DNA from 2 places in the Rahnella sp. BIGb0603 genome. Region 1 is predicted to be linked to the other one. Evidence: predicted binding sites of a transcription regulator. Region 1 holds the regulator's gene; the other holds the start of a gene.

Region 1 (5,807 bases):
CTTGGATTATTGGTGAGCAGGGAGAAGGTGATCGCGTAGCGTTGCAGCGTTTCACGCACACCTGCGGCCAGCAGCTGCAACGTGCGGATACGCGCCGGGTTAAGCGTCAGTTCGTCGTCTTCCAGATGAATGATTTGCTGACGAGCCAGTTCCAGCGTCAGGACATCCAGCACCTGCGGCAGCTCTGACTTATCGAAATACATAAACAGTTCAGCTTTGAGCATCGGGTAAATCAGCTCTACCTGACGCAGCAATTCAGCACGACTCACATGGCGGTGGTGCATCACGATACTTGAAATCAGCGACGGCAGAACCAGCATATGGTGGATGTTGTTGCGGTAATACGTCATCAGCACCGCTTGTTCGCGCGGCAGAACGATGATGTCGCCGATATTGTCTTTCTCGACCTGGAACTTGTTCATGTTCAGCGCGTGATCGAGCAGCTGATCGGCGCTCAGATCAGGCACGGTCGAATCCGCGTTATAGGGTACGTTACGCAGCAATTGCAGATAGCAGTCGATTTGTTCGATCAGCTGTTCGCGGGTCAGTGAGCGCTGACGCGATGCCAGCAGCGCCGTACAACACAGGTTCATGGCATTGGCTGCCGCTGAGTTGTTGATACGCACCATGATCTGCTCTGCCAGATCCTGCACCGTTGGCGTCAGCCAGCTTGGACGTTGCGCTTCGATAGGATCGATTGCTTCACGCCAGGTCGGCACATTCTGGTTCAGGTACGTAGTCAGATGCAGCGGTTCACCGAAATTGACATAACCCTGGCCAAGGTTGCGCAGTTTGCGTAGACCATTGAGCATCTGGGTCAGGCTTTCTTTTTCTTTGGTCGCACCGCGCAATTCTTTCGCGTAGGTCCCCACTTCCATCACGTGCTCATAACCGATGTAAATCGGCACTAACGTAATCGGACGTGAACCGCCGCGCAGCATGGCCTGAATGGTCATCGCCAGCGTACCGGTTTTGGGTTCCAGCAGGCGTCCGGTGCGTGAACGACCACCTTCGACAAAGTATTCGACCGAATAACCACGGCTGAACAACTCGCCCAGATATTCACGGAAAACGGTGGAGTAGAGTTTGTTGCCTTTAAAGGTACGACGAATGAAGAACGCGCCCAGACGGCGGAAAATCGGACCGGCTGGCCAGAAATTCAGGTTGATACCGGCAGCGATATGCGGCGGCACCAGCCCCTGGTGATAGAGCACGTAAGACAACAGCAGGTAGTCCATATGACTGCGGTGGCAGGGCACATACACAATTTCCTGACCATCCAGCGCCAGCTGACGGACACGCTCAGCATTGTTGACGTTGATACCTTTATATAAGCGGTTCCACGTCCAGCTCAGCACACGGTCCGACAGACGCACGGCCTCATAAGAGAAATTCGCCGCGATTTCTTCCATCAGCGCGATAGCATTCTGCTGGGCTTTTTCATGGGAAATTTTCTTGCTGCGGGCTTCGTCTTCAATCGCTTTTTCGATGGCCTTGGAAGCCAGCAGCTTATTGAATAAATCCTGACGAGCTGGAAGGCGCGGGCCGACTGCCGCCAGACGCTGGCGGGAGAAATGCATGCGCGCCACGCGTGCCAGTTTCTGAGCGATAGTTTTGTCCGTACCGTGTTCCGTCGCCATATAGCGCAGGGAAACGGTATTAGAGAAACGAACAAAACTGTCACGTCCGAGCCACAGCACGGCGAAGAATTTCTGGATGCCATTCAGCACGCGCAGATGCGGCGTATCATCCTGACCTTCCCGGCCCGGCGCACGACCAAACATCACGGAAACTGGCAGCATCTGAATGTCTAAATCCGGATTGTTGCGATGCAAATCCAGATAGTCGTGGAACAGCTTTACGGATTCCTGCTTCGGCGTGTAATAAGAGAATACGCGCGGGCCTTCAGCAATGAAAACATGGCTTGGCAGCAGGGTTCCGTCGATTTCCAGCGGAATAAGAGGGTCGGGCAGATTCTCGGCCAGACATTGCGCACGCAACGTCAGCAAGTCTGCTTTGGAGTTATAAGGCAATACGTACAAAATCGGGCGCGTCGGGTCTAAATGCAACTCGGTAACCGGATCTGAAGGTATGACCTTGCTCTTTACCAGCAATGAGAGTGGTAAATTCAATAATGTGTAATAAAGTCTACGCCAACCTGACATAAAAACGTGAAGCCTCTTGTTAGCAATTTCGCCGCAAGGATACCAGAAAGCTCAGATGAGATCTGTGGTGATGCGATACCATATAACAGCTAAAATGCTGCAAACACTCTAAGGATCAGTACCCGAAATGGCGAACCAAGTCACCGGATTTACCCGAATTTATAAAGCAGCCGGATATTCCTGGAAAGGATTGAAAGCCGCATGGCAAAATGAAGCGGCTTTTCGCCAGGAAGCCAGCGTCGCTATCCCGCTAATTTTGTTATCTTTCTGGCTGGATGTCAGCAGTATAGAACGTATCCTGCTGATTGGCTCCGTCGTGCTGGTGTGTGTGACTGAACTGCTTAACAGCGCCATCGAATCCGCGATTGACCGCATCGGGCCTGAGTTTCACGTCCTGTCTGGACGTGCGAAAGATATTGGCTCCGCCGCCGTACTTCTGACCATCATATTGGCGATTTTTGTCTGGGTCAGCATCTTTTGGCCGCGATGGTTCTGATCTGGAACCTGTATTCCAGGAATTATCGTTATGCCCTGTTTTTATTCAATCTTAGGTTTTCATTGCCCGTTTAGCTGTATATACTCACAGCAAGACTGTATAAACAACCAGGGGGCGGAATGAAAGCTTTAACGACCAGACAACAAGAGGTCTACGACCTTATTCGCGATCATATCTCCACCACCGGTATGCCACCGACCCGCGCAGAGATTGCATCCCGTCTGGGGTTCCGTTCCCCGAACGCGGCGGAAGAACACCTGAAAGCGCTGGCGCGTAAAGGCGTTATCGAGATCGTTTCCGGTGCTTCGCGCGGTATTCGTCTGCTGATGGAAGAAGAAGAAGGTTTACCGCTGATTGGCCGCGTTGCCGCCGGTGAACCGCTGCTGGCTCAGCAGCACATCGAAGGACATTACCAGGTCGATCCGGCCATGTTTAAACCGAGTGCGGATTTCCTGCTGCGCGTCAGCGGGATGTCGATGCGTGATATCGGTATTCTGGATGGTGACCTGCTGGCAGTACACAAAACGCAGGACGTCCGTAACGGGCAGGTTGTCGTTGCGCGTATTGATGATGAAGTCACGGTCAAACGCCTGAAGAAACAGGGCAGTGTTGTTCAGCTGTTGCCTGAAAACAGCGAATTCCAGCCGATTGTGGTCGATTTGCGTGAACAGAATTTCAGCATTGAAGGTCTGGCGGTTGGCGTTATCCGCAACGGCGACTGGATCTAATCTGCGCTTAAGTTCTACGTTGCAGGTGCATTGGCCGCCTCTGACGCGCCTGTAAATATCAGTATCTCATCGCCCCGTTTTGGGGCGATATTGTTTGAAGCTGCTAATAAACTTTCCCGATAAAATCCTTTTTCTCACGTGTTATCCGCTGCGTTGCCTGTTTAGAGCAAATGCCGGATTTGCACTCTCTGTGCTCTGAATTACCGACCTTTTTCAGTCAGACAGATTCCAATTCCACGTTATATCCTGCTTTGGATTAATCCTAATAGTGGTTTTTATCCCTGTTTTGGGAAGACGAATCCGCATTCTCTACTAAGCTTTGAAGTGTTAAGGACGGGCTGCCAGCAAACGTGCAGCTCCACAACCCAAGGTAACAGGAGATATTTATCATGAATAAGGACCAAGCCGACGGTAACTGGAAGCAGTTCAAAGGGAAAGTGAAAGAACAGTGGGGTAAGCTGACTGATGACGACCTGACAGTCGTTGAAGGTAAACGTGATCAGCTGGTAGGTAAGATTCAGGAGCGATATGGCTATCAGAAGGATCAGGCCGAGAAAGAGCTCAAGGATTGGGAATCGAAAAACAAATATCACTGGTAACACGCGACTCCCCCTCGCGTATCAGTGACGTATCCTGAGTTATTGCTGCTCCTACCCGGAACACTTTCAGGATACGGGTACAAGGATGTACCCAACCTTCTACATCTTCCTTCTACACCTTAAATTATCCGTTCAGCTGCGTTAAAACCCTTCCGCTTTACGCCTTTTAAATCACATAAAAAATACCTGATTTCTCAGCGTTTTTTTACCACAATGCTGTGGTCGTGTTCGCAATGATCGTGGCTGTCGCAGGTTTCAACAACTTTGCATTCGGCACATAAGCCATGCGCTTCAACGACCGAATGACGCAACTCAAAACCAGATTCAAGCGCCAGTTTCGCCAGACGTTCTTCAATGCCGTCTGTGGTTTTTTCCGTGACCAGCCCGCAGCGGTCACAGATAAACAGCGCGGAAGTGTGGCTCGGCTCTTCGAAATGATGGCAAAGCACATAGCTGTTAGCCGATTCAACCCGATGAATAAACCCTTGTTCCAGCAGAAAATCCAGCGCCCGGTAAACCGTTGGCGGTTTGGCCTGTGGTTCGCTGACGCGCAGCAGATCCAGCAAGTCATAGGCGCTGATCGCACCGGGTTGTTGCGCCATCAGTCGCAAAACTTCCAGCCGCTGCGGTGTAAGACGAACATTGCGCTGCTGGCAAAGTTCTTCAGCTTGTGAAAGTAATTTTTCCGGATTATTCAGGGTCATAGCAACATTCTCTGAGCGCAGATTGGGATAAATAGGCCACATCATGCAGCCATTCTTAATTTTATCATGCTTCAGCCAGATCGACGAATTATGCGCCGCTCAGCCCGCCATACCTTCCAGCGCTTTTTCCACATACAGGTAACCAATACCCATAATTTGCTGCTCGCGGCTTAGCGTGCCGGGCGCAATGTGTGTCGCCTGCGTTTTGACATGATCGGTTCTGTCAAACGGGTTCAGCCCGCTCTGTGCGCGGACGGCGTTCAGCCAGACGTCGCCGAATCCGCAACTGCGACCGTACAGATAAATACGGTTAATGTTCAAAATATTGAGGAAATTATACAGGCTCAGCCCCAGCGCCCGCGCCCCCTCCATCACCTGCGCGCAAAGTGCCGCGTCGCCCTGATGAAACCAGTCAATCAGCTCCTGCGTGCCCGGTGTGCGTGGTGGCTGCAAAGGATTCTCTGTCACGATAAGCTGCCGGGCTTTTTTCTTCAGCGCCGACAGCGAAGCCAGCGTTTCCAGGCAACCGTAGCGACCACAGGCGCAGCGGCTGCCCTGCGGATCGACAATCGTGTGCCCGAGTTGCCCGCTGCCAAAAAGGCTGCCGCGATAAATCTGCTGATTGATCACGAAAGAAGATCCGATGCCGTAATCGACGTTGATCACGCAAAAATCATGCTGGTCGTTCGCGTGCTGCCACTTCTCGGCCAGCGCCAGCATGATGCAGTCGTTATCCATCAGAATTTCGGTTTGCAGCTTCTCTTCGAGCAAATATTTAATCTCGATTTCGCCGGTCCACGGTGCCTGCGGCATGCGCTGAGACACGCCGGTAGTCGGATTCACCTGCCCGTGGATCGCCAGCGCCAGCCGGATTTTGAGGCCGGGGAATTTCTTCCGATACTGATGAAAACAGGCTTCGATCTGCGCCAGCATCGCTTCCGGCGTTTTGACCGCAATATCCGTCAGCTGGTAGCCGCTCAGCGGCAAAATCAGCCGGTTCACCAGAATGCTCTCGATGCGATAAGGCGTGATGTTCATGCACAAGATCGTGCTGTCATCCGTGGCGACCTGATAACTTCCGCCGCCAAGCCCGCGGGAATGCAAATTCACCGGAT
Region 2 (5,807 bases), on a different contig from region 1:
GGTGAGGTTCCGGTTACGCGCGAAGTGAATCTGACCGCCGGAGAGCCCGAGCGGGTAATAACGCTGCGGGTGAATCAGACGGCAGCGCGTGCGGCAGGCGTTTCTTCGGAAAGTCTTGCGGCTTTGCTTAACACCGTCTGGTCAGGCAGCGTCGTCACCACCGTCCGGGATAAAAACCGGCTGATTGATGTTGTTCTGCGGGCGAACAACCGCGAGCGTCAGGATATCACCACGCTGTCGGGCCTGATGATCACCACCGCAACGGGGCAAAAAATCCCGATAAGTCAGGTCGCGACACCGGTCTGGGGGATTGACGATCCGGTTGTGTGGCGTCGCCAGCGGCTGCCGTTCATTACCGTTCAGACGGATTTAGCACCGGGGCTGCATGCTGAAACCGTATCGCAGCAACTCGCGCCGCGGGTTTCGCGTATCCGTGCGGCGATGCCTTCCGGATATAAAATCGAGGAGGGCGGCGTAGTGGCGGAGTCAGATAAAGGCAACGGTTCGGTGTATGCCGTGCTGCCGGTCACGTTGTGCGTGATGCTGATCCTGCTGATGATCCAGTTGCAGCGTTTTTCGCGCATGCTACTGGCCTTATTCATGGCTCCGTTCGGCCTTATCGGCATTGTGCTGGCGATGTTGCCCACCGGCACGCCGATGGGTTTTGTCGCCCTGCTGGGGATTATCGCGCTGGCGGGAATGATTATCCGCAACGCGGTGATCCTGATCAGCGAAGTGGATAATAACGTTATCGCCGGGATGGGCCGTGATGACGCCATCAAGGCCGCCGCCGGGCACCGTTCAAGACCTATATTGCTGACGGCCTGCGCGGCAATACTTGGGATGCTGCCGATCGCCGAACAGGTATTTTGGGGGCCGATGGCTTACGCGATTATCGGCGGGTTAATTGTCGCCACTTTCGTCACGCTTACGCTGCTTCCGGCTGCGCTGAGCCTGATTATGCAGCGGGAGAAGGTGAGGGCGGCCGCTTGCGGAAATTCAATCTGACGCATTTAAAATCGCCAAAATTTCTTCTCTGCGAGATCAACACGATAGTCGCGCAGGCGGCGCGGGGCCTGCTGATCTGTGCTGGCAGCCATTGATCTGAGCACCTGATTAACTATACTGTATATAAATACAGTATGTTTGCAGGAACTCCACTCATGATGCTTTACAAAATCGCCGCACGGCAGCAAAAAACGGATATCCCGTTGTATTTAAACCCTATTGCAGCGGGTTTCCCCAGCCCGGCGGCGGACTATGTGGAGAAGGGTATCGATCTGGTGGCGCACCTGATTGCGCATCCTTCTTCTACCTATGTGCTTAAAGTCTCCGGCGATTCCATGCGGGACGCGGCGATCATCGATGGCTCAATGTTGCTGGTCGATTTCAGCCTGAAACCGGCTCACAACGATATCGTTGTCGCCAGTCTGGACGGAGAATTTACGGTGAAACGACTGATGCTCCATCCGTATCCTCATCTGCGGGCTGAAAACCCGTCCTACGCGCCTATTCCGCTGAATGAAGACCGGCAAGTCGAGATTGTCGGCGTTGTCACCACCGTTATCAGCACGATGCATCGCAATGTACGCACTCGCTGATGTGAACTCGTTCTACGCCAGTTGTGAAGTCGCCTGGCGCCCTGACCTGCAAGGCAAACCGGTCGTGGTGTTGTCCAATAACGATGGCTGCGTGATTGCGCTTTCGGCGGAAGCGAAGAAGCTCAAAATCAAAATGGGCGCGCCGTACTTCAAACAAAGGGCACTTTTTCAGCAACATAACGTGGTGGTTTTCAGCAGCAATTACGAACTTTACGGCGATATGAGCCACAGGGTGATGGAGACGCTGGGCGCGTTATGTCCGAAAATCGAAATCTATAGCATCGATGAGGCCTTTCTCGATCTCAGCCGGTTGCCGGGGGATCTCGATTTAGAAAGTTTCGGCAAGGAAATCAGGGACACGGTGAAACAACATACGCGGCTGACCATTGGCGTCGGCATTGCGCCGACGAAAACGCTGGCAAAACTCGCCAATTTCGCGGCAAAAAAATGGACAAAAAGTCAGGGCGTTATCGATCTCTCTGATCCGGTTCGTCAGAAAAAGCTGATGTCGTATGTACCGGTCGAAGAGGTCTGGGGCGTGGGGCGGCGGATATCGAAAAAACTGAATGACGCCGGGATTAAAACGGCGCTCCAGCTTGCCGAATGCGATCTGTGGTTTATCCGGAAGAATTTTAATGTAGTGATGGAACGCACCGTGCGCGAGCTGCGCGGCGAACCTTGTTTAGGCTTTGACGAATTTGCGCCCGCCAAACAGGAAATTGTTTGCTCGCGGTCTTTCGGCACGCGGGTGACGGCGTATCAGGAAATGCGTGAAGCCATCTGTTATTACGCCACGCGGGCTTCTGAAAAGCTGCGCGCAGAGCATCAGTTTTGCCGGCAGATTTCCGTCTTTGTCAAAACCAGCCCGTTCGCGGAAGGGGAGATTTACTATGGAAATCTGGCGAGTACCCGGCTGATTACGCCCACTCAGGACACCCGCGACATTATCTTCGCTGCAACAAAGTGTCTGGATGATGTCTGGAAAGAAGGGCACCGGTATCAGAAAGCGGGCGTAATGCTGGGGGATTTTTTCAGTCAGGGCGTGTCCCAGTTGCACTTATTTGATGAGCGCGCGCCGCGTGCCAACAGCGATGCGCTGATGACGCTTTTCGATGAAATCAATGATAAAGGAAAAGGGACGCTGTGGTTCGCTGGGCAGGGGATCTCGCGGGACTGGCAGATGAAGCGCGAGATGTTATCCCCTGCATGGACCACGCGTCTGAGCGATGTCCCGGTGGCACGTGCCTGACGGCTAAACGAGTCACGCAGCGCAGATTATTGAGCGTAAATTCTTGTAATTCATGATTCATACATCTTGTGAATGTTTGAGTGGCCGTTAGAATGGCGGCCTGCTTGCGAGGGAAATGTGAATAAACAACGGCGTTCAGCACTGCTCTATTTTTGCCTGGCCTGTCTGGTCATACTGACGTGTATGACGCAGCGCATCGCCGGGCTGAATGCGTTGTCCGCAATCGTGCATCAGGAAACGGCGACGGCGCAGGCGTCATCCACGACCTCTGAAATCGCTAAAATTCCCGCTCCCTGCGAGCTCAGCAGCAAATCGCTGCTTTCTGTTCCTCCTCTCCTCTTAGAATTTGCGTTTCTGGCGCTGAGCCTGCTGCTGGCCTTTTTGACACGTGGCAATCTGGCGGCGATCCGCCTGCTTGTGCCGGAAGCCGTCCCCGTGCCGCGCCTGCGGGTGCATTTGCGGCTCTGTGTATTTCGGGAATAAAAACTCCGGGAATAAAACACGCCTGTTTTTCATCAGGATGTGACTTTTTTATTTTTGGAGAAAATCGATGCGAAATTTATTCAGGGTGGCCGCTGGCTGCTTACTGATGCTCTGGCTGCATACCGGATATGCTGCCGACACCGGCTGGCTGCAAAGCCCGCAAAATACCCACGCGAAAGTGCGCTTACAGGCGCAGTCTGCCGATTCTTCTGAAGAAGAAACCCGGTTGCTGATTTCTGTCAGCCTCGAAAAAGGCTGGAAAACCTACTGGCGTTCGCCGGGGGAAGGCGGTATTGCGCCGTCAGTCGAATGGCAAAAACCGGTCACGGCGCAACAGGCTACAGGGTACTGGCCGACGCCCGCACGTTTTGATGTCGCGGGCATCACCACCCAGGGCTATCACGATGAAGTCACGCTGCCCGTCATCCTCAGCGGTGAAGTGCCGGGCACAATTGCCGGAACGCTGACACTGCCGGTGTGCAGCAACGTGTGCATTCTCACCGACTATCCTTTCAGTCTGGATCTCAGTTCCAGTACGGACAGCGCAGAATTCGCACGCGAGTTTGCCGCGGCAATGGGTAAAGTGCCGATAGCTGAAGGGCTGACAGACAGCGTGACGGCGGGATATCGCCCCGGCGTATTGCAGATCACCGCTCACCGCGGGCAGGGCTGGCAAAATCCGCAAGTGTTTACCGACACGCTGGAAGGCAGTTCGCTGGGCAAGCCGGTGGTGAAAGTGGAGGGGCAACTGGCGCGGTTCACGCTGCCCGTGACCGACGAATGGGGCGATAAGGCGGCGGATATCACGGGCAAAACGCTGAGTATCGTGTTGTCGGACAATGGTCTGGCGCAGCAAAATTACCTGAAAGTGAGCCCGCTTTCTGCCGGCGCGCCGGGCGCGGTCGCACTCTGGCAGGTGGCGCTGATGGCACTGGCCGGTGGTTTCATTCTCAATCTTATGCCCTGCGTTCTGCCGGTGCTGGGGATGAAACTCGGCAGTATTTTGCAGGTGGAACAGCGCAACCGGAAAAGCATTCGCGTGCAGTTTCTGGCGTCATCGGGCGGGATTATCACCTCGTTTCTGGCGCTGGCGTTACTGATGACGCTGCTCCGTTACACCCATCAGACGCTGGGCTGGGGCATTCAGTTTCAGAGCCCGTGGTTTATCGGGCTGATGGTGCTGGTCACGGCCGTATTTACCGCCAATCTGCTGGGGTTGTTTGAAATTAATCTGCCCTCAAAGATGACCACCCGTCTGGCGACGCATCAGCGTTCCGGTCTCAGCGGACACTTCGCTGAAGGCGCTTTTGCCACGCTGCTGGCGACGCCCTGTTCCGCGCCGTTTCTCGGCACGGCGGTGGCGTTCGCGCTGGCCGCACCGCTGCCGGTTCTGTGGGGGCTGTTCCTGATGCTGGGCATCGGCATGAGTCTGCCGTGGCTGATGATTGCCCTGTGGCCGGGGCTGGCGATGTGTCTGCCGCGGCCGGGGCGCTGGATGCTGCGGCTGCGGCTTTTCCTCGGCGCGCTGATGCTGTCGGCCTGTCTCTGGTTGCTCAGCCTGATGCAAAACCATTTCTCTGCGCTGACGGTGGCCGTGCTGGCGGGTGTCTTGCTGGTGATGCTGTTCGCCTTCTCCCTGCGCCGCTATGGCTTGCGTAATTCGGCGTTAACTGCGGGGGCGGGCGCGCTTCTGGCCAGTGCCGTGATCGTCATGGCCTCGCACTTTTCAGGCACAGGCGGGAAGCCACTGCGCGATGATATTGCCTGGCAACCCTTGTCCGAAGAGGCGATTCAGACCGCGCTGGCGGCAAATAAAGTGGTCTTTGTGGATGTCACCGCCGACTGGTGTGTGACCTGTAAAGCCAACAAATACAACGTACTGATGCGCGACGATGTGCAGAAAGCCCTGACGGAAAACGACGTTGTGGCCCTGCGCGGTGACTGGACGTTGCCGTCAAAACCGATCAATGACTTCCTGCAAAAACGCGGCAGCGTCGCCGTGCCGTTTAATCAAATTTATGGTCCGCACAATCCTGCCGGTGAAATCTTATCGCCGTTGCTTACCCGTGACGCCGTATTACAGAGGCTGGAAGATGCCCGTGGAGCCCGATAATGAAAACGTTAATGCTGATTATGATGATGGTGATTTCTCCGGTGGTTCTGGCGATGACGCCGGAAGATACGCTGTTTAACAACCCGGCCTCGCCGTGGTTTGGCGCGAAAAATCCCCGGCTGACCATTGTGTCCTTCACCGATTACAACTGTCCTTACTGCAAGCAGTTTGATCCGATGCTGGAAAAAGTCGCGAAGGAAAATCCAGATATCAAAGTGGTGATTAAACTGCTGCCTTTTCGCGGCGCGAGCTCCATTATTGCCGGTCGTGCGGCGATGACGGTCTGGGAGCAGCATCCGGAAAAGTTTCTGGTGGTACACCAGCGGCTGATGTCTAAAAAAGGGCAGCATGATGAAGCCAG

Evidence for each region. Region 1 encodes LexA, which represses DNA repair genes until DNA is damaged. Its sites were predicted from a motif close to TNCTGTATGTACATACAGNA; they were not measured.
Region 2: the regulator LexA is predicted to act here: its motif matches at 1,124-1,143, upstream of umuD (translesion error-prone DNA polymerase V autoproteolytic subunit).

The regions. Positions count from the first base shown of each region.
Region 1 covers NZ_JANUEX010000007.1:30,780-36,586, forward strand. Annotated here, with positions in the region: gene plsB (glycerol-3-phosphate 1-O-acyltransferase PlsB) at 1-2,165, opposite strand, end outside; gene M2403_RS18260 (diacylglycerol kinase) at 2,293-2,661, shown strand; gene lexA (transcriptional repressor LexA) at 2,781-3,389, shown strand; gene M2403_RS18270 (CsbD family protein) at 3,779-3,988, shown strand; gene zur (zinc uptake transcriptional repressor Zur) at 4,183-4,692, opposite strand; gene M2403_RS18280 (ROK family transcriptional regulator) at 4,792-5,807, opposite strand, start outside.
Region 2 covers NZ_JANUEX010000005.1:120,748-126,554, forward strand. Annotated here, with positions in the region: gene M2403_RS14725 (efflux RND transporter permease subunit) at 1-1,008, shown strand, start outside; gene umuD (translesion error-prone DNA polymerase V autoproteolytic subunit) at 1,164-1,601, shown strand; gene umuC (translesion error-prone DNA polymerase V subunit UmuC) at 1,585-2,850, shown strand; gene M2403_RS14740 (copper resistance protein) at 2,968-3,333, shown strand; gene M2403_RS14745 (protein-disulfide reductase DsbD) at 3,401-5,446, shown strand; gene M2403_RS14750 (DsbA family protein) at 5,446-5,807, shown strand, end outside.